DNA from 4 places in the Sporomusa intestinalis genome. Region 1 is predicted to be linked to each of the others. Evidence: riboswitches for the same ligand, from Rfam matches in the RefSeq annotation. Region 1 holds a riboswitch; each other region holds the start of a gene.
The links. A riboswitch is a leader RNA that binds a small molecule or an ion and turns the genes downstream of it on or off. The one in region 1 is predicted to bind S-adenosylmethionine.
Positions count from the first base shown of each region.

Region 2: linked by a shared signal. The riboswitch ahead of ACZ481_RS17165 (MetQ/NlpA family ABC transporter substrate-binding protein) and the one ahead of ACZ481_RS00795 (methionine ABC transporter ATP-binding protein) in region 1 are both predicted to bind S-adenosylmethionine.
Region 3: linked by a shared signal. The riboswitch ahead of metX (homoserine O-acetyltransferase MetX) and the one ahead of ACZ481_RS00795 (methionine ABC transporter ATP-binding protein) in region 1 are both predicted to bind S-adenosylmethionine.
Region 4: linked by a shared signal. The riboswitch ahead of ACZ481_RS08015 (hypothetical protein) and the one ahead of ACZ481_RS00795 (methionine ABC transporter ATP-binding protein) in region 1 are both predicted to bind S-adenosylmethionine.

Region 1 is NZ_AP042390.1:154,026-158,235, forward strand. It holds rRNA gene ACZ481_RS00780 (23S ribosomal RNA) at 1-510, shown strand, start outside; rRNA gene rrf (5S ribosomal RNA) at 692-808, shown strand; gene ACZ481_RS00790 (SagB/ThcOx family dehydrogenase) at 948-1,685, shown strand; SAM riboswitch class I at 1,804-1,909, shown strand; gene ACZ481_RS00795 (methionine ABC transporter ATP-binding protein) at 1,988-3,043, shown strand; gene ACZ481_RS00800 (methionine ABC transporter permease) at 3,012-3,665, shown strand; gene ACZ481_RS00805 (pyridoxal phosphate-dependent aminotransferase) at 3,701-4,210, shown strand, end outside.
Region 2 is NZ_AP042390.1:3,633,733-3,637,942, reverse strand. It holds gene purD (phosphoribosylamine--glycine ligase) at 1-320, shown strand, start outside; gene ACZ481_RS17175 (DUF456 domain-containing protein) at 348-866, shown strand; gene ACZ481_RS17170 (TetR/AcrR family transcriptional regulator) at 880-1,470, shown strand; gene ACZ481_RS17165 (MetQ/NlpA family ABC transporter substrate-binding protein) at 1,556-2,377, opposite strand; SAM riboswitch class I at 2,504-2,608, opposite strand; gene ACZ481_RS17160 (YerC/YecD family TrpR-related protein) at 2,815-3,120, shown strand; gene hisZ (ATP phosphoribosyltransferase regulatory subunit) at 3,138-4,210, shown strand, end outside.
Region 3 is NZ_AP042390.1:1,404,538-1,408,747, forward strand. It holds gene ACZ481_RS06380 (TonB-dependent receptor plug domain-containing protein) at 1-1,575, shown strand, start outside; gene ACZ481_RS06385 (hypothetical protein) at 1,678-2,313, opposite strand; SAM riboswitch class I at 2,498-2,604, shown strand; gene metX (homoserine O-acetyltransferase MetX) at 2,696-3,895, shown strand; gene ACZ481_RS06395 (hypothetical protein) at 4,025-4,192, shown strand.
Region 4 is NZ_AP042390.1:1,777,920-1,782,129, forward strand. It holds gene ACZ481_RS08005 (histidine phosphatase family protein) at 1-175, shown strand, start outside; gene ACZ481_RS08010 (mannosyltransferase family protein) at 230-1,408, shown strand; SAM riboswitch class I at 1,462-1,563, shown strand; gene ACZ481_RS08015 (hypothetical protein) at 1,609-2,157, shown strand; gene ACZ481_RS08020 (DJ-1/PfpI family protein) at 2,484-3,053, shown strand; gene ACZ481_RS08025 (class I adenylate-forming enzyme family protein) at 3,450-4,210, shown strand, end outside.

The sequences.
Region 1 (4,210 bases):
AGTGATCCGGTGGTACCGAGTGGAAGGGCCATCGCTCAACGGATAAAAGCTACCCTGGGGATAACAGGCTAATCTCTCCCAAGAGTCCATATCGACGGGGAGGTTTGGCACCTCGATGTCGGCTCATCACATCCTGGGGCTGAAGTAGGTCCCAAGGGTTGGGCTGTTCGCCCATTAAAGTGGTACGTGAGCTGGGTTCAGAACGTCGTGAGACAGTTCGGTCCCTATCCATCGCGGGCGTAAGAGACTTGAAGGGAACTGCTCCTAGTACGAGAGGACCGGAGTGGACGGACCCATGGTGTACCAGTTATCCCGCCAGGGGTAGAGCTGGGTAGCTACGTCCGGAAAGGATAAACGCTGAAAGCATCTAAGCGTGAAACCAGCCTTAAGATGAGGTCTGTCATTCGCAAGAAGTAAGGCCCCTTGGAGAAGACAAGGTTGATAGGCCAGGAGTGGAAGTGGAGTGATCCATGGAGCGGACTGGTACTAATAGGCCGAGGACTTGACTTTAAACCCTCGTTTGCATGAAGTGCAAACATCGATGATTATTGCGCAATGCTTATCTTCTGTGAAGTTTTCAGGGAATAAAGAGAGGAGAATTAGGAGGTTCCGCGCTCCGCTTGGAACTAAGCGATTCACGCAGGTTTCCGCGTCGCTATCGCTCCTAAAAACCTGGTTCTCTGCTTAAAAATCCAGTGACGATAGCTGTGGGGTTCCACCTGTTCCCATACCGAACACAGCAGTTAAGCCCACAAACGCCGAAGGTACTTGGCTGGAAACGGCCCGGGAGATTAGGAAGTTGCTGGTTGCAAAGCACCTACTGAATGTAGGTGTTTTTTATTTACCGTAAGTTTTGACTGTTTGCAAAAACTTTTTTTATTTGCCATATTATATTATAATAATTATTAGGTACAAACCGGCAATCTACACGAGGGAGGGTTAATCAAATGGCAAGCAAAATAGGCAAAGAGTTTATGGAGAAAACCAAGTACAAATTTGCCACACATTCTGATCAGGCCCGGGGCTTGCCACACCCGCCGGTGGAAATGGATATAGGTAATACCGGCTTTGTGATCGATCTGCCAGATCACAGTTCGGGGACGGCTGATATTTCCCTAACCCAGGCGATTCAGCATCGGACCAGTGTCCGTAACTATGCAGCCAAGGCATTGTCTTTATCTGAGCTTTCTTATTTGCTGTGGTGCACACAAGGGGTTAAGTCGATTGAACCGCATTTGGTCACCTTCAGAACCGTACCTTCAGCCGGGGCAAGACACGCCTTTGAGACGTATCTGCTAGTGAATCAGGTTGCTGGTTTGGAACCGGGATTATACAGGTTCTTAGCGGTTGATCACCAATTGGCCAAGCTAGAGGCCACAGGCAATATCGCCGAAATAATTACAGAAGCATGTCTGGGGCAAAAGTTTGTTAAGACAAGTGCAGTTACATTTATTTGGACGGCAGCTGCTTATCGTATGACCTACCGCTATGGCCAGCGCGGCTACCGGTATTTACACCTGGATGCCGGTCATGTCTGCCAGAACCTCTACCTGGCGGCAACCGCAGTGGATTGCGGCGTGTGCGCCATTGCCGCTTTTGATGATGATAAGCTTAATGCGGCACTGGTCATTGATGGCGATAACCAGTTTGCTGTCTATGTAGCAACTGTTGGGAAAAGAATATAACCCATGTAGTACCAGGCGATAGGGAAGAGGGAACCCACTCTTACTGACCAATAAAAATTCTTGACAGTTACATATACCTGTGTTACTATTACTCAAGAATAAAAAAAGAATACAGTATTTTTCATCAAGAGTTGGCTGAGGGACTGGCCCAATGAAGCCGCGGCAACCATCGCAAAGCGAACGGTGCCAATTCCTGCAACCTGTAAGGGTTTGGCAGATGAAGAATGCATAGTTTTTGAATTATGCCTCTTCGACTGCGAAGAGGTTTTTTATTTGTACAGCATAAAAGGGAGGCAGTTACTATGATTTCATTAACAGGATTGCAGAAGATATATAACGGCGATTCCGGCGCGGTAATCGCCCTTGATAATGTATCTTTGGCTATAAAGCAGGGCGAGATTTATGGCATTATCGGCAAAAGTGGCGCCGGTAAAAGCACGCTTATCCGCTGCATAAACCTATTGGAACGTCCTACCGCCGGCCAGGTATTTGTTGCCGGCCAGGAAATGACAGCGTTGTCGGAAGCGCAATTGCGCGATGCCCGTAAAAGCATCGGCATGATTTTTCAGCATTTTAATCTGTTGTCTTCGCGCACCGTGCTCGACAACGTAGCTTTTCCCTTGGAAATTGCCGGTATCGGTAAAGCGGAGCGGATAAAAAAAGTACTGCCGCTGTTAGAGCTTGTTGGCTTGTCTGACAAAAAAGATGTTTACCCGGCCCAGCTCAGCGGCGGGCAAAAACAACGGGTAGGCATTGCCCGGGCCCTGGCGAGTGAGCCCAAAGTGCTATTATGCGATGAGGCAACTTCAGCCCTTGACCCGCAGACGACAGAGTCAATTCTGGCTTTATTGAAAGATATTAATAGAAAGCTCGGCTTGACGATTGTTTTGATTACCCATGAAATGCATGTCATTAAGGCAATCTGTGATCAAGTGGCCGTAATTGAAGCCGGCCGGCTTGTGGAAACCGGGAAGGTGTTTGATGTATTTACCAGGCCGCAGTCAGACACCGCCCGTGAGTTTATTAAAGCCGTAGTAAATAATAAATTGCCGGAAGCCTTGGCCGAGATGGTATCAGACCAGCCGGTTGCCGGCAGCAACCTGGTTGTGCGCTTATCTTTTTTTGGGACGGCCACGAATGAACCTGTTATTGCCGGCCTAATCAGGCGTTTTGCCGTTGATGTCAATATAATCTCCGGCAATATCGACCATTTACAGGCAATACCTTATGGCACGCTGGTTATAGAGCTGTCAGGCAAACAGGAGGATATTCAAGCTGCGCTGCATTATCTGCAGGCCAGAGATTTAGGAACAGAGGTGATTGGATATGTCACAAGACATGCTTATGCTGCTGGCTGAGGCTTTTGGCGAAACAGTGTATATGGTAGCGGTTTCAGCCCTGGTCTCCGCCTTGCTGGGAATCCCGCTCGGGGTAATCCTGGTTATTACCGGCAAGGGCCATATAAAAGAGAACCTGGTTTTTAACCAGGCCTTAGGGGCAATAGTTAATGCTGCCAGGTCAACTCCGTTTATTATTTTGATGGTCGCTATTATACCTTTTACCAGGATTATTGTTGGTACATCCATCGGCACCAATGCGGCGATCGTACCTCTCACCATTGCGGCCATTCCCTTTGTCGGCCGGGTTGTAGAGTCAGCCCTCAAAGAAGTGGATGCCGGACTTGTCGAAGCAGCGCAGTCAATGGGGGCATCGCCCCGGCAAATCATCTTGAAGGTGCTTATCCCGGAAGCCCTGCCATCTATATTACTAGGGCTGACATTAATGGTAATCAGTTTGATTGGTTATTCGGCCATGGCTGGTGCAATTGGCGGCGGCGGTTTGGGAGACCTGGCGATCCGCTATGGTTATCAACGCTTTAGAGCGGATGTCATGCTGGCAACGGTTGTTATCCTGATCGCGCTGGTACAGATTGTCCAGTCCAGTGGCGACTACTTCGCCCATAAACTTAACAAACGCTAAACTATGGAAACAGAATACAGGGGGTATACGTAAGCATGGAAGCTATTATTGGCAATATTCGTGGCGGCGGTTACGCTTCAGCCAAGGCCCGGCAATTTACTGAATCAGTCATTAGAGAGATGAGCCGGATTGCGGCTGCCCATAATGCGATCAATCTTGCCCAGGGGTTCCCTGATTTTCCGGCGCCGGCAGCGATTAAACAGGCTGCTGTCAGGGCAGTTAATGACGATCATAATCAATACGCCATAACCTGGGGCACAAAAGGCCTGCGTGATGCTATTGCCGCCAAGGTGGAACGGGACTATGGCGTTGTTATCGACCCTGAACGCCAGCTTACCGTGTGTTGCGGAGCCACAGAGGGAATGATTGCCACCCTCCTGGCAATTGTTAACCCCGGCGATGAAGTCATTATATTTGAACCGTTTTATGAAAATTATGGCGCTGATGTAATCCTGTGCGGCGCGGTACCCCGGTATGTCAGCTTAACCCCGCCGGCATTTAATTTTAACCGGGAGGAGCTTATTGCCGCTTTTTCCGATAAAACC
Region 2 (4,210 bases), 2.1 Mb from region 1:
ACATCACCCTTGAATGGGCAAACCAAGCCGCCGTGTGTGTGGTACTGGCCGCTGACGGGTATCCCGGCAGCTATGCCAAAGGCGATCCTATCAGCGGGCTCGAACAGGCTGAGGCGCAGGGGGCCCTGGTTTTTCATGCCGGGACAGGCTGCCAGGATGGCCGGATTGTGACTAATGGCGGCCGGGTGCTGGGTGTGACTGCGGTTGCCCCTGACATTCAGGCCGCGGTGGCTAAGGTCTACCAGGCGGTGCCGGCGATACAGTTTGCCGGCATGCAGTATCGTAGAGACATTGCCCACCGGGCGTTGAACCGGAAGTAAAGGCAGCGCGCAGAAGGAGTGCATACTTTGGATGCTGGTTTAATAGCCATCAATTTACTGGTCCTTGTTGTGACTGTTATCGGCATTGGCTTAACGGTTATCGGCTTACCCGGGAATTGGCTGATTTTTTTCATTGCCCTGGGCTATGGTTATCTGGAATCCTTTGTCTATATGAATCATACGGTCCTGCTTATTCTGTTTGGCGCTGTGCTGGCCGGGGAACTGGTTGAGTTTGTCGCCGGCGCGTTAGGGGCAAAAAAGGAAAATGCCTCAAATAGGGCGGTTCTGGCCGCATTTATCGGCGGTATCGCCGGCGGGATTCTTGGTACCGGGATCATGCCGGGCCTGGGGTCTATCGCCGGAGCCGTGGGCGGTTCTTTTGCCGCCGGCTATCTGGCGGAATACGCTGCCACAGGCAACTCGGAAAAGGCCGGGCGAGTGGCAAAAAGTATTGTGGTCGGTCAGGCATTGGGGCTTATCTTCAAACTAGCGATGGCCATCGGCATGGTGGCGCTGATCATTTCCAGGCTAACGTGGGCAGGGTGACAGGAGGAACCATATGAAACGACAGCAAATACTCGATGCCGCTTATACTGTTTTTTCCCGCAAGGGGTATCACCGGGCCACTGTCGATGAGATTATTGCCATGGCCGATACCGGCAAAGGCACGGTATATAATTATTTTGCCAGTAAGGAGCAGCTGTTTTATACCCTGGTCAAAGAGCGCAGCGCCAAATTTGAAGCTGAGCTTAACCGGCTGGCCGGTCTTGATGAATTGCCGCTAATCAAAATAAAGAAAGTAATTAAGGTTTTTTTAGAATTTTATGTCGCTAATGCTGATTTATGGCGGGTACTGATGCACGAGATGCGCGGCCTGGGCCATGAGGAAGCATCAAACTTTACTGCGGCCCAGCGCGAAAAATACCGCGAACGGTTTGGCCATACCATTGGGGTGCTGGAGACGGTTTTGCAGGCTGGTATTGAGCAGGGGGCTATCCGCCGGTGTGATGTGCATAAAGCGGCCCACGGGCTGTTTAGTGTCATTGTAATGATGGTTTTTCAGGGCTTTGTCGATGCCCGGGCCGATTCGATTGAAGCGAATGCCAACAATATTGCCGACATTTTTCTCTATGGTGTTGTGAAACGCTGAGTGTAAAGACGCCTGGTTGCGTGAAAAAAGGCTTGAACCTCTTTCTGGGCGAAAGGGTTCAAGCCTTACCTGTATTGTTGATAATTTAGAAGGCCGGGACAATGGCTCCCTGGTACTTGTCGTTGATGAATTTTTTTACTTCTTCCGAGGTCAGGGCTTTGGTCAGCTTTTGAATTTCCGGGCGGGTTTCATCCCCTTTGCGGATGGCCAGAATGTTGACATAAGGAGAGTCCTTCTGTTCAATAAAGAGCGCATCTTTGGCCGGGACAAGCTGTGCTTCCAGGGCGTAATTGGTGTTGATAACCGCTAGCGCAACGTCGTCCAGGGCGCGCGGCAGCTGCGGGGCTTCCAGTTCGCGGATTTTAACGTTTTTGGGGTTGTCCGCTATGTCTTTTACCGTGGCATTAATCCCAACGCCGTCTTTCAGTTTAATAATACCGGCTTTTTCTAACAGGGCTAACGCCCGGCCGCCGTTGGTAGGGTCGTTAGGAATGGCAACCTGGGTGCCGCTTTGCAGCTCATTCAGACTTTTGATTTTTTTGGAGTAGATGCCCATGGGCTCGATATGTACGGCCGCGGTGTAGGTAAGATCCAGTTTACGCTCGCTGCTGAATTTAGTCAGGTAGGGAATATGCTGGAAGAAATTCGCGTCCAGTTCTTTCTCGGCCACGGCGATATTCGGACGGACATAATCGCTCATTTCCACGATAACCAGATTAATCCCGTCTTTTTCCAAAGCAGGTTTGACTACATTGAGAATCTCGGCATGGGGTACGGCGGTAGCGCCAACCTTAACCGTCGTTTTTTCCGCAGCTGCCGGCGCCGGGGTTTCTTTGCCGCCGCAGCCGCTGATGAAGGTAGCTAAGGCCAATAAGGCTGTAAGCAATAATAAGGTTATTCTTTTCATACATGATTCCTCCTGGATAAAAATATAATATGGTTGTTGACAGCAGACAAAGTGGTTGCGGTCCTCCCTCCTCCGTGGCCAATAATTAAAGCCTCTCCGACAGTGTGAAGAGGCTTGTTGTCCAGTTCTTCATCTGTCAGGAGTTAATCCTGGTGGAATTGGCACCGTTCGCATGCGCGATGGTTGCCGCGGCGTCATAGGGCCATTCCCTCAGCCAGCTCTTGATGAGTATATTTAATTTACAAAATTTATGATACCATGGCAAAATGTATCTGTCAACAGGATTATTGATGTATTATTTACGTGAAGAAGACAAAGTTTATTACTATATAGCCCATTTTAATTAAATAAAGATAAAAAGGATTAAAGAAGGAAAATCCAGGTTAACAGCGAACTAATCATAGCAATAGCAAGTCATTTACAGGGAGGCGCATAGCATGCCGGTAAATCCCAAATTGAAAGATGAACTGACAGATCAGTTGTTCAGGGGTATTTTGTCGCTGCAAAATGAAGAGGAATGTTATCAGTTTTTTGAGGATGTTTGTACAATCGGCGAGATCAAAGCCATGGCCCAGCGGCTGGAAGTGGCGCGCTTATTAAAAGCAGGGGTCATTTATGATGATATTGTAGCGTCGACCGGCGCCAGTACGGCGACAATCAGCCGGGTAAAGCGCTGCCTGTATTACGGTGCCGACGGATACAAAGCGGTACTGGATCATTTAGAAGGAAAAAAGGCTGACTAAAAAATGGAGTGGGGATAATGAACAAAAATCAGTTTGTACCGCAAATTCCTTATGGTACACGGGATCTGCTGCGGCGGGAAGCCAGGCAGAAGCGGCTGGTCGAAGGCTCACTGGCGGAACTGTTTTCCCGCTGGGGTTATGATGAGGTGGTCACCCCAACGTTCGAATACATTGAAACCCTCACCGTGGGTACCGGCAGTGATATGCATCAGCAGGTATTTAAGTTTTTCGACAACAACAACCGTATTTTAGTGCTTAAACCGGATATGACTACGCCGATTGCCCGCGTGGCCGCGACCAGGCTGAAGGGAGGGGCGCTGCCGCTGCGGCTGTTTTATCTGACCAATGTATTCCGTCACGAACAGGCTCAGGCCGGCCGGCAGTGCGAGTTTTATCAGGCCGGGGTTGAACTGTTAGGCGCGCCCGGGCCGGCGGCCGATGCCGAGGTGGTGGCGCTGGCCGTGGAAACCATGCTGGAGTCCGGTCTGGCTAATTTTCAAATCAGCTTAGGCCAGGTGGATTTTATCAATGGCCTGATGGCCGAGAGCGGGTTAACACCGCAATGTCAGCAGCAGGTCAAGGGCGCTATGGTCGCCCGGGATTTAGTAGGGCTGGGTGAGATCCTGGCAACTAGCGGCTTATCGCCGGGAGCGCAGGCTTTGCTGCAGCAAATTCCTTTGCTCCATGGCCAGGAGGAGATGCTTAGCAAGGCCTACCGGCTGGTAAACAATGACCTGAGCCGGCAGGCTCTGGCTAATCTGGCTGATATCCGCAGGCTGCTGGCCGGCTATGGTGTGGACCGGTATGTTAATTTTGACTTAGGGATTATTCGTGACTTCGATTACTATACAGGCATGGTATTGGAAGGCTATACACCAGGCCTGGGCTTCCCCCTGTGCGGCGGCGGCCGGTATGACAGGCTGCTGGCGGCCTTTGGTGTTGACAGTCCGGCCACCGGCTTTGCGCTGGGCATTGAACGGGTGCTGCTGGCGATGGAGCGGCAGGGCATCAGTGCCAGCCTGCCGGCGCAGGAGGTATATATTGCCTGGGCGCAAGGGCGGCTTGCCGCCGCGATTGAGGCGGCGAAGAA
Region 3 (4,210 bases), 1.3 Mb from region 1:
CAGCAGTATGGCACGGCCGGATCATCCATGGGCAACATGACCAGCAAGGTTGTTATGCGGGGAAACTCCGGCGGCACCCTGGTCCTGGTAAACGGCATCCCGCTAAATATTCGCGGTACCTATGACTTGAACGATATACCGGTGGAAAATATCGAGCGGGTCGAGATTGTCAGAGGCGGCGGTTCTGTTTTGTACGGCAGTGAGGCAACCGGCGGTGTTATCAATATTATTACTAAGAAGACGCGCGCCAATTACTTTAAAACCGGCTGGGGCAATTACGGTCAGCAGGAGTATACTCTTGGCCTGCAAGCGGGCAGGCTTGGCATTGGCTATCAATATTCCGACTGGGGTACCCGCGATCATGTTGCCAGCGACGGCAGGAAATGGCGAGGACCGGATAACAATAATGTAAGCCTGAACTATATGGTTAACGATAATTGGGATCTGTCATTCAACCATGTTGAATCAAATTATCATTACATCACAAGTACAAAAGACACCGAGCAGGATGTAAAACGGAATAATGTGCAGTTAGCTTATCATGATGATCATTTCCAGTCCACGTTTTATTACCTAGACCGGGTACGGGAGAAGGATGAGTTGACTTTTAAATCAGGCGAACATGCCACCGACGAAGAGAAGAACCGAAACTTCGGACTTGAAGCGCAAAAGGATTGGGATATAGGCAATGCCAAATGGCTGCTGGGCGGTTCCTATAAGCGGGAAGAATATACTCCGGATTCCAGCCCGAAGCAGACCAGGAACAATTTTTCCGCTTATACGCAGTACGAAAAACCGGTCAGCGCATTGAACACATTAATTTTGAGCGCGCGCGAATCCTGGACGACGGGCGCGCCTAATGATTATAACGAAACAAACTTTAGCGGCCAGGCGCAGTTTATCCATAAATTAGCTGAGGCGGAAAATGTGTACGCCAGTGTGGGACAATCCTATAAAATGCCGGATTTGCACCAAATATGGAAAACAGAGGCCGGCGCGGCTTTGCAGGCCCAAACCGGCACGCATTATGAACTGGGCTGGAAAAAGGATGTCGGTGCTCATAAGTGGCGGGCTGCGTTGTTCCATTATGAGATTGATGATAATATTACCGCTACCTATAATTCCACGCGGGAAGAATTCACCTATAAAAATGAGAACTTGAAAAATACCGGCATTGAGCTGGAATGCGTTATTACAAGCGACAGCCCGTTTGGTTACCGCTACGCCGTTAGCTATGGCAATCCGAAAACAAAAACTATAGACAATGGCGTTTCCGCCGGGTGGCAGCGCGATTACTCACGGTGGCAGCTTAACAGCGGCGTAACCTACCAGCAAGAGAGATGGAATGCCGCATTAAATGCAGCCTACATGGCGAAGCGGGTATTGAGCGGCAAAGACACCAAGCCGTATTTAGCTGTCAATTTAAATGTTAATTATGCCACGACAGAGAACAGCAGTGTATTTCTGACAGTTAACAATCTGCTTGACAGGGATGATATTTCCTATCGCTCCTCCTCTACCGCCTATTATTTTACTCCCTGTAATTACATGCTGGGATATAAGATGACCTTCTGATTTGTCGGGAGAAGGACTTTCCTGGTGCCCAACCCGCTTAGCAATGCTCTTTAAGCGGGTTGGGCGACTTTTAGCCAGAGCCCCCTTTGTCCGGCGGGTAACTCACATGCGCTGCCGGCAGCTACCGGCAACAGGGCAGCCCGCGCAGGCAGGCTGCTTTTTGCAGTGCCGCTTGGCATGCTGCACAATCAGGCCGTGAAATTCCCCGTACAGGTATACGTCCCGGGGCAGGTTCGCTTCCAGTTGCCGCCGCAAGCCGTCATAAGTGGGCGGGAGGTCATAACCAAACCGGTGCAACAGGCGTTTGGTATAGGTGTCTATCACAAAAAAGGGTTTGTTCAGGGCGTATAACAAGATGGCATCAGCTGTTTCCCGGCCGATGCCGTTTACGGCCAGCAGTTCAGCCCGGAGCGCATCGCCGTCGCCGGCGGCCGCTTTTTCAATAGTATACCCGTACTTTTCATACCATTGGGTCAGGGCTTTAAGTTTCAGCGCCTTTTGATTATAATAGCCGCTGGAACGGATGAGCTGGGCCAGTTCCCCGGTCCCGACCCCGGCAATAAAGGCTGGCGATAACCGGTCGCCTATATTGGCCAGCGCCTTTTCCACATTGGTCCAGGTGGTGTTCTGGGTCAGAATGGCGCCGACCATCATTTCAAAAGGGGTTTTGGCAGGCCACCAGTTTTGACGGCCATAGGCAGTCAGCAGGGTATTGTATAACTCCAATAATCTATGCATCGTATTGCTCCTTCTGATTATAGCCGGGCGGCGTATATTGGCAGAGATAAGTCATGTGTCTATTATAATTGGTTTTATGGTTAAATGCTTCCTTATATTGCAGAAAAAAGCAGAGGATATACTTGACAAATGTTCTCAGCTTCGCTATCATTTTATACATCACAACCCATTAATTTCATATTAACTCTTATCCAGAGAGGTCGAGGGACTGGCCCGATGACACCCGGCAACCGGCGTATTACGCAGAGGTGCTAATTCCAGCAGGAATCAGATATTCCTGGGAGATGAGAGGGATTAGGTATATGTCAATATGCCCCCTCTGAGAGGGGGTTTTTAATTTTTATATATAATTTATACAGGATTAAAAAAGGGGGCTAAGTTCATGGTTGTTACCTTTTTTCCCGGTTTTAAATGGCGGTCGCAGCTCAAGCTGGCCCGGATTGCCAGCCCGGAAAATCCGTTTACCCTGGTACAGGGCGGTTGTTTAACGGAGATTACGGTGGCGTATGAAACCTATGGCACACTGTCTGCGGCCGGCGACAATGTCGTCCTGGTGGCGCACGCGCTGACCGGCGACAGTCATCCGGCCGCCCACGGGCCGTATGATGAGCGAGGCTGGTGGGAACCGTTAATCGGTCCCGGGCGGACGCTGGACACCGACCGGTTTTACATTATTTGCGCGAATGTGCTTGGCGGCTGTCAGGGGACGACAGGTCCCGCCTCGCCTGACCCGGCTACTGGCAAACCCTATGGCATGCGTTTTCCGGAGATAACCATTAAAGATATGGTAAAGGTCCAGAAGCGGCTGCTGGAGGTGCTGGGGATTCAGCACCTGGCCCTGGTGATCGGCGGTTCGATGGGCGGGATGCAGGTTCTGGAATGGGCGGTAAGCTATCCGGGCTTTATTGATGCCGTTGCTGTCATTGCCGCCCCAGGCTATGCCTCGCCCCAGGCCATTGCCTATAACCGGGTGGGACGGCAGGCAGTCATGCTTGATCCCGCCTGGAACAACGGGGAGTATTATGGCGGGCCCGGTCCGGAGAAAGGCCTGGCGGCGGCCCGGGCCCTGGGCATGATTACCTATCAGAGCGAGCTGTCTATGGCGTATAAGTTTGGCCGGCGCACACGGAGCGGGCAGTTTGAGGTTGAAAACTATTTAGATTACCAGGGAGCGAATATCGTTAGACGCTTTGATGCCAATTCCTATCTTTATCTGCTGCGGGCGCTGGATCTTTTCGACATCAGCGACGGTTACGCCACGCAGGAGGAGGCTTTGGCCCGTATCGATGCCCGGGTGCTTATTGTCGGGGTCAGTTCCGATATCCTGTATCCGCCGCATCAGCAGGAAGAATTGGCGGAAACCTTGCGCCGGGTGGGCGTCCGGACCGAGTTGGCGGTGCTTGACAGCCCCCACGGCCATGACGGATTTCTGATCGATTTTCAATTGCTCAGGCCAATACTTACCCGGTTTATAGATGCCGCCCTGCCGGCGCCTGTTGCTGTGCCGATCAGGCAATGGTTCCGGTTCCGGGCGTCCAGCCTGGCCTATCTCGGCGCCCGCCTGCTGCCGGCGGAGGTATAAACGCAGCTTTTTCCCCTTGTATAACCGCAGGTAATTATAACTATGCATAATAGATATTTTACTTAATTGGCCGCTGCCTTTACAATCAATGTAAAGGTACCAGTCATTCAGGTAAAGGGGAGAAAGTACATGCAAGGGTTACTGACATGGATATTCGGCTATAAGCTGCCGTCAAATGATAATGCAACAGCACAACAAGGCGCGCTTGTTGATAAACGGGAAAAAATCGTACCCATTCCCGTTACGCGGGATATAACGCAGACCAAGGAATTTTGGGACCGGGCCGTACCTTCATAACCGGGGAATAAGCAAAAT
Region 4 (4,210 bases), 1.6 Mb from region 1:
TCTGATAGTGGGGCATGCCGGCATTAACCGCCTGCTGTTTTGCTTTGTTCTGGGGATCCCGATTGCCAACAGTTTTCTGATCGGCCAGGATTATGGCTGTTTAAACAGGCTGGTGCAAAGCGGCGGGGGCTATTGTGTACAGGCATTGAATATGTCTGTGTATAGTCAGCCTTAAAATCGTACAAATTACCTGGAGACACTCTGCAGTTTCACTGGAGGTACCGGTCGTTTGCCACACGGAAATATACGGGCTCATTCTTTTTCCAGGGCGGTTAGCCCTGCCGGCGGCAGCGATGCTGCCGCCTTACGAATAGTTATCCTAACCTATGGTCTTCACACCCTGTTAGTATTAACCGCGCTGCTGTTCACCGACCTGGTACCCGGCCGGGAAGCAGCCGGTTTTCTTAACCCCGGTGCCGGGCAAACACTGCCGTTCATCGGAAACTTTATTAAGTGGGATGCTCATTGGTATACCTATATTGCCGAGCATGGGTACAATATTCAAAATATTGTTTTCTTTCCGTTCACCAGCCTGCTGATCAAAGCCGTGGCCGGCATCGGTCTCGGTTATGTGACGGCCGGCTTTGTTGTGTGCAACCTGTTTACATTGATCAGTTACTTTGTGATGGCTAAATTATTTTTACTCGATTTTACGGCCAGGGAAACCCAGCGGGCACTGCTGGCCTATGCCACCTTGCCAACTTCTTTTTTCTTAAACAGTGTTTATACCGAACCGGTATTTATTGTTTGCTCCCTGGCCTGTTTGTACTGCCTGCGGACCAACAGGTGGTGGCGGGCCGGTTTATTTGCCGCGCTGGCGGCCCTGACCCGTAATCTGGGGGTATTGCTGGCTGGTGTTTTAGTATATGAATTCGTCAAGCATTATTATATTAAACGCAAATGGGAACCGTCGATGCTGTCGGCCTGTTTGCCGGTGGTGGCATTCGGGGCTTTTTGCGCCTATAATAACAGGCTGTTCGGCAATCCGCTGGCTTTTATCCATTCCCAGCAAGCCTGGGGGCGGCAGTTTGGCTTTCCCTGGGATAGTTTTTGGAATAATTTTGCCTTGATCCAGGCCGGCGTTCCCCTGGTCGAGGCCGGCATTTATCTTGATGCGGTATTGACCGCGCTGACTTGTATGGCCCTGGTATTTGCGACAGCCGTGCCTGGATACAGGCTGCCCGCAAAGTACGTACTTACAGGATGGCTGTGGTTTTTACCGCCTTTGTTCTCCACCTCGCCGATTTATCCGCTGTACAGCATGGCCCGTTTTGTGCTTGTCATATTTCCCCTTTATTTATTTTTGGCCAGGCTGCCAACCAGGTGGTTTTTTGGCTTGCTCTGGCTGCAGTCCGCCGGCCTGGTCCTCTGTACGGCGCTGTTTATTAACTGGTGCTGGCTGGGCTGATGTATTGACAGTTGCTATTTTCTCATGGTAAAATTGTCTGGAATTCAATAGGGCTCTTATCTAGAGTGGTCGAGGGACTGGCCCGATGACGCCCGGCAACCGGCAGTTTCTGCAGTGGTGCTAATTCCAACAGGAGTTATCCTGGCAGATAGGAGGAAAGTGTGTAAACAGTTGCCCCTTTCCTCGGAAAGGGGTTTTTTATGATTAACACACTTAAACAGCTTGGTCTCTGCCACCGCTACGGCTTAGAAACTGATACTGATATTGCCGGGGAAGACCGGGACATTAGCTTTACCTATGACAAGTCTGTGGTTTTTATACGGATTAGCAGTTTAAACCAGGCCGGTGCCACCGCTGTTTTTTCCGCTTTGGAAGCGGCCGGCATCGCTGTCGATATGGTCTCAGTACAGCCCTGTCAGCTTAGTTTTGCTGTAAAGACCGGACTGGCGCCTGTAGCAGCAGCAGCGCTTGCTGGCATCACCGTGCCGCCTGATTTGGTTACTGACTGCGTAAAACTGTCGGTGCGGGGCCGGTGCGGGCAGCCCTTGCTGAACACCATTATCACGGTGACGGACATACTGGCCCGGGCTAATGTCCCTCTGTTGCGGCTGGCTGAGTCGTATGGCTTAATTGAAGGTTTAATTGCCCCCAGGCACCTAAGTGCCGCCTGCAAGGCCTTAGCCAGACAGTTTACCTGCTACGGGCAGGGGAAAAGACAAAGCTGTGCCGTTTGCCGGCAACAGGCCTGACTGGCTTACCTGACACAACATAGGTGTTGCGCTACTATTACAAATATCACTTATATAAATGCCTTATTGGCTGATCAAAGGCTAAAGAACTTCCCTGGCAGGAGCTTCTTTAGCCTTTTTTATTTAGATAAACAATGATGGGCAATTATATTGATCTAAGCGGCAGCCTTGCCGGCACATTGCTTTTTTAGCGGTGCAGCCAAATATGACAGTGCTGGCAATTATATTCCCGGCTGGCCAGGCGGGGTGGCAGGGTAAATAGCCAGCAGGGAAAAACAGGGTTTTATAGAATATATAACCATATTGCGAAATAAGGAGGTTATACAATGGCTAAAAAAATTCTGTTACTTACCGGGGATTGTGCTGAGGATTATGAGGTAAAAGTACCGCAGCAGGCGCTGCAGATGCTGGGTTACCACGTTGATGTCGCCGTACCCAACAAAAAGGCCGGCGATATGGTGCAGCTTGTTGTTCATGATTTTACCGGCTTAGACACCTATATTGAACTAACCGGCCATCGCATCGCTGTGGACATCGCCGCTAAAGATGCCAGGGCAGACGACTATGCCGGCCTGGTCGTTCCCGGCGGACGTGCGCCCGAATACATCCGGCTGTATGACGAAGCTGTCAAACTGGTACAGGACTTTTTTGCTGCCGGCAAGCCGGTAGCCGCTATTTGCCATGGTACGCAGCTTTTGGCTCCGGCCAATGTGCTGGCAGGCCAGACTGTAACCTCTTATCCGGCCTGCGCCGCTGAGTGCCGGCTGGCTGGCGCCGAATGGAAAAATGAGCCGGTTGTTGTCAGCGGCAAGCTGGTAACTGCTCAGGCCTGGCCGGACCATCCAGCCTGGTTAAGAGCCTTTGTTGAACTGCTCGGGGCAAAAATCAGTATTTAGCATGTAGGATAAGTAGGCCTGACTATACCCGGTCAGGCCTATTTTTATTGGTTTGACAGATAAACAGTTGTTAAATTTGTCCCTGTAAAAGGAAATTTAGGCCTGTTGCTGCCTGTGGCAGTCTGGTATAATGGATTTTGTTAAGGCCGCAACGTGAACTTGCCTGTTTGCCGTGGCTGAAAGGTTTTATGCAAGCGGTAAAGCGCTGGAAGATAAGACTGGCCGGTGTCCTGCCTGGTGGCCTCGACATAAGCCAGTCTTATCTTTGGTGACAATTTTAATTAACCGCAGGTTAAGGTATACTAGTAGCGGGCGGCGGCTGTGGAAAATGAGACGGCAAAGTCCTTTTGCTGCTGCTGCATTTTTGTTTATTTATTCGTTGGAGGGGTGCATGCCTTGTTTGTTCATAATCTTATTTTTCAGGGTGTAAAAGACAATACCGCATTTACCGGCAGCGACAGTGTGTCCTATGGCCGGTTGCAGGAGCAGGTAGAGCTATACCGGAATGTTTTTTATGCCAGAGGTATCCGGCCCGGAGAGAATGTTGGCTTGTTCGCCCGCAATTCACCGGAATTTGTCTATTGTTATATGGCTATTGTCAGTCTGGGCGCCGTTGTTGTTCCGCTTAATTTTCAGCTGGCTGCCCGGGAAATTGCTTTTATTGTTAAAGATGCCCGGATGAAAACACTGGTTACAATGGAACAGCTGGATATTGACAATGAACTTAGCCGGCAAAATTACGGGCAGACGGTTACCCAGCTTGTCATACCGGCCTTGAAACGGCAGCTGGCCTGTGAACACTGGCCGGCGGCTCCGGTTGCAGACCGCGGCCTGAATGCAGACAGCCCCTGTGCCATTATCTATACCTCCGGCACGACAGGACGCCCCAAAGGGGCTGTTTTGAGCCATAATAATCTGATTGCCAATGCCAGGGCGCTCCGGGAGCGGCTGCCGGTTACCGCCGCCGATAATGTGCTGTGTGTGTTGCCCATGTATCACTGTTTTGCCTGGACCTGCGCCGTTCTCAACCCTTTGCTCTGCGGTGCTGCCATTACTATACTGGAGGCTTTTGCGCCGAAAGAAACCATTGCCGCCATTAAGGCGTACAAGGTAACGGTTGCTTATGGTGTGCCGCCGATGTATAATCTCCTTACCAG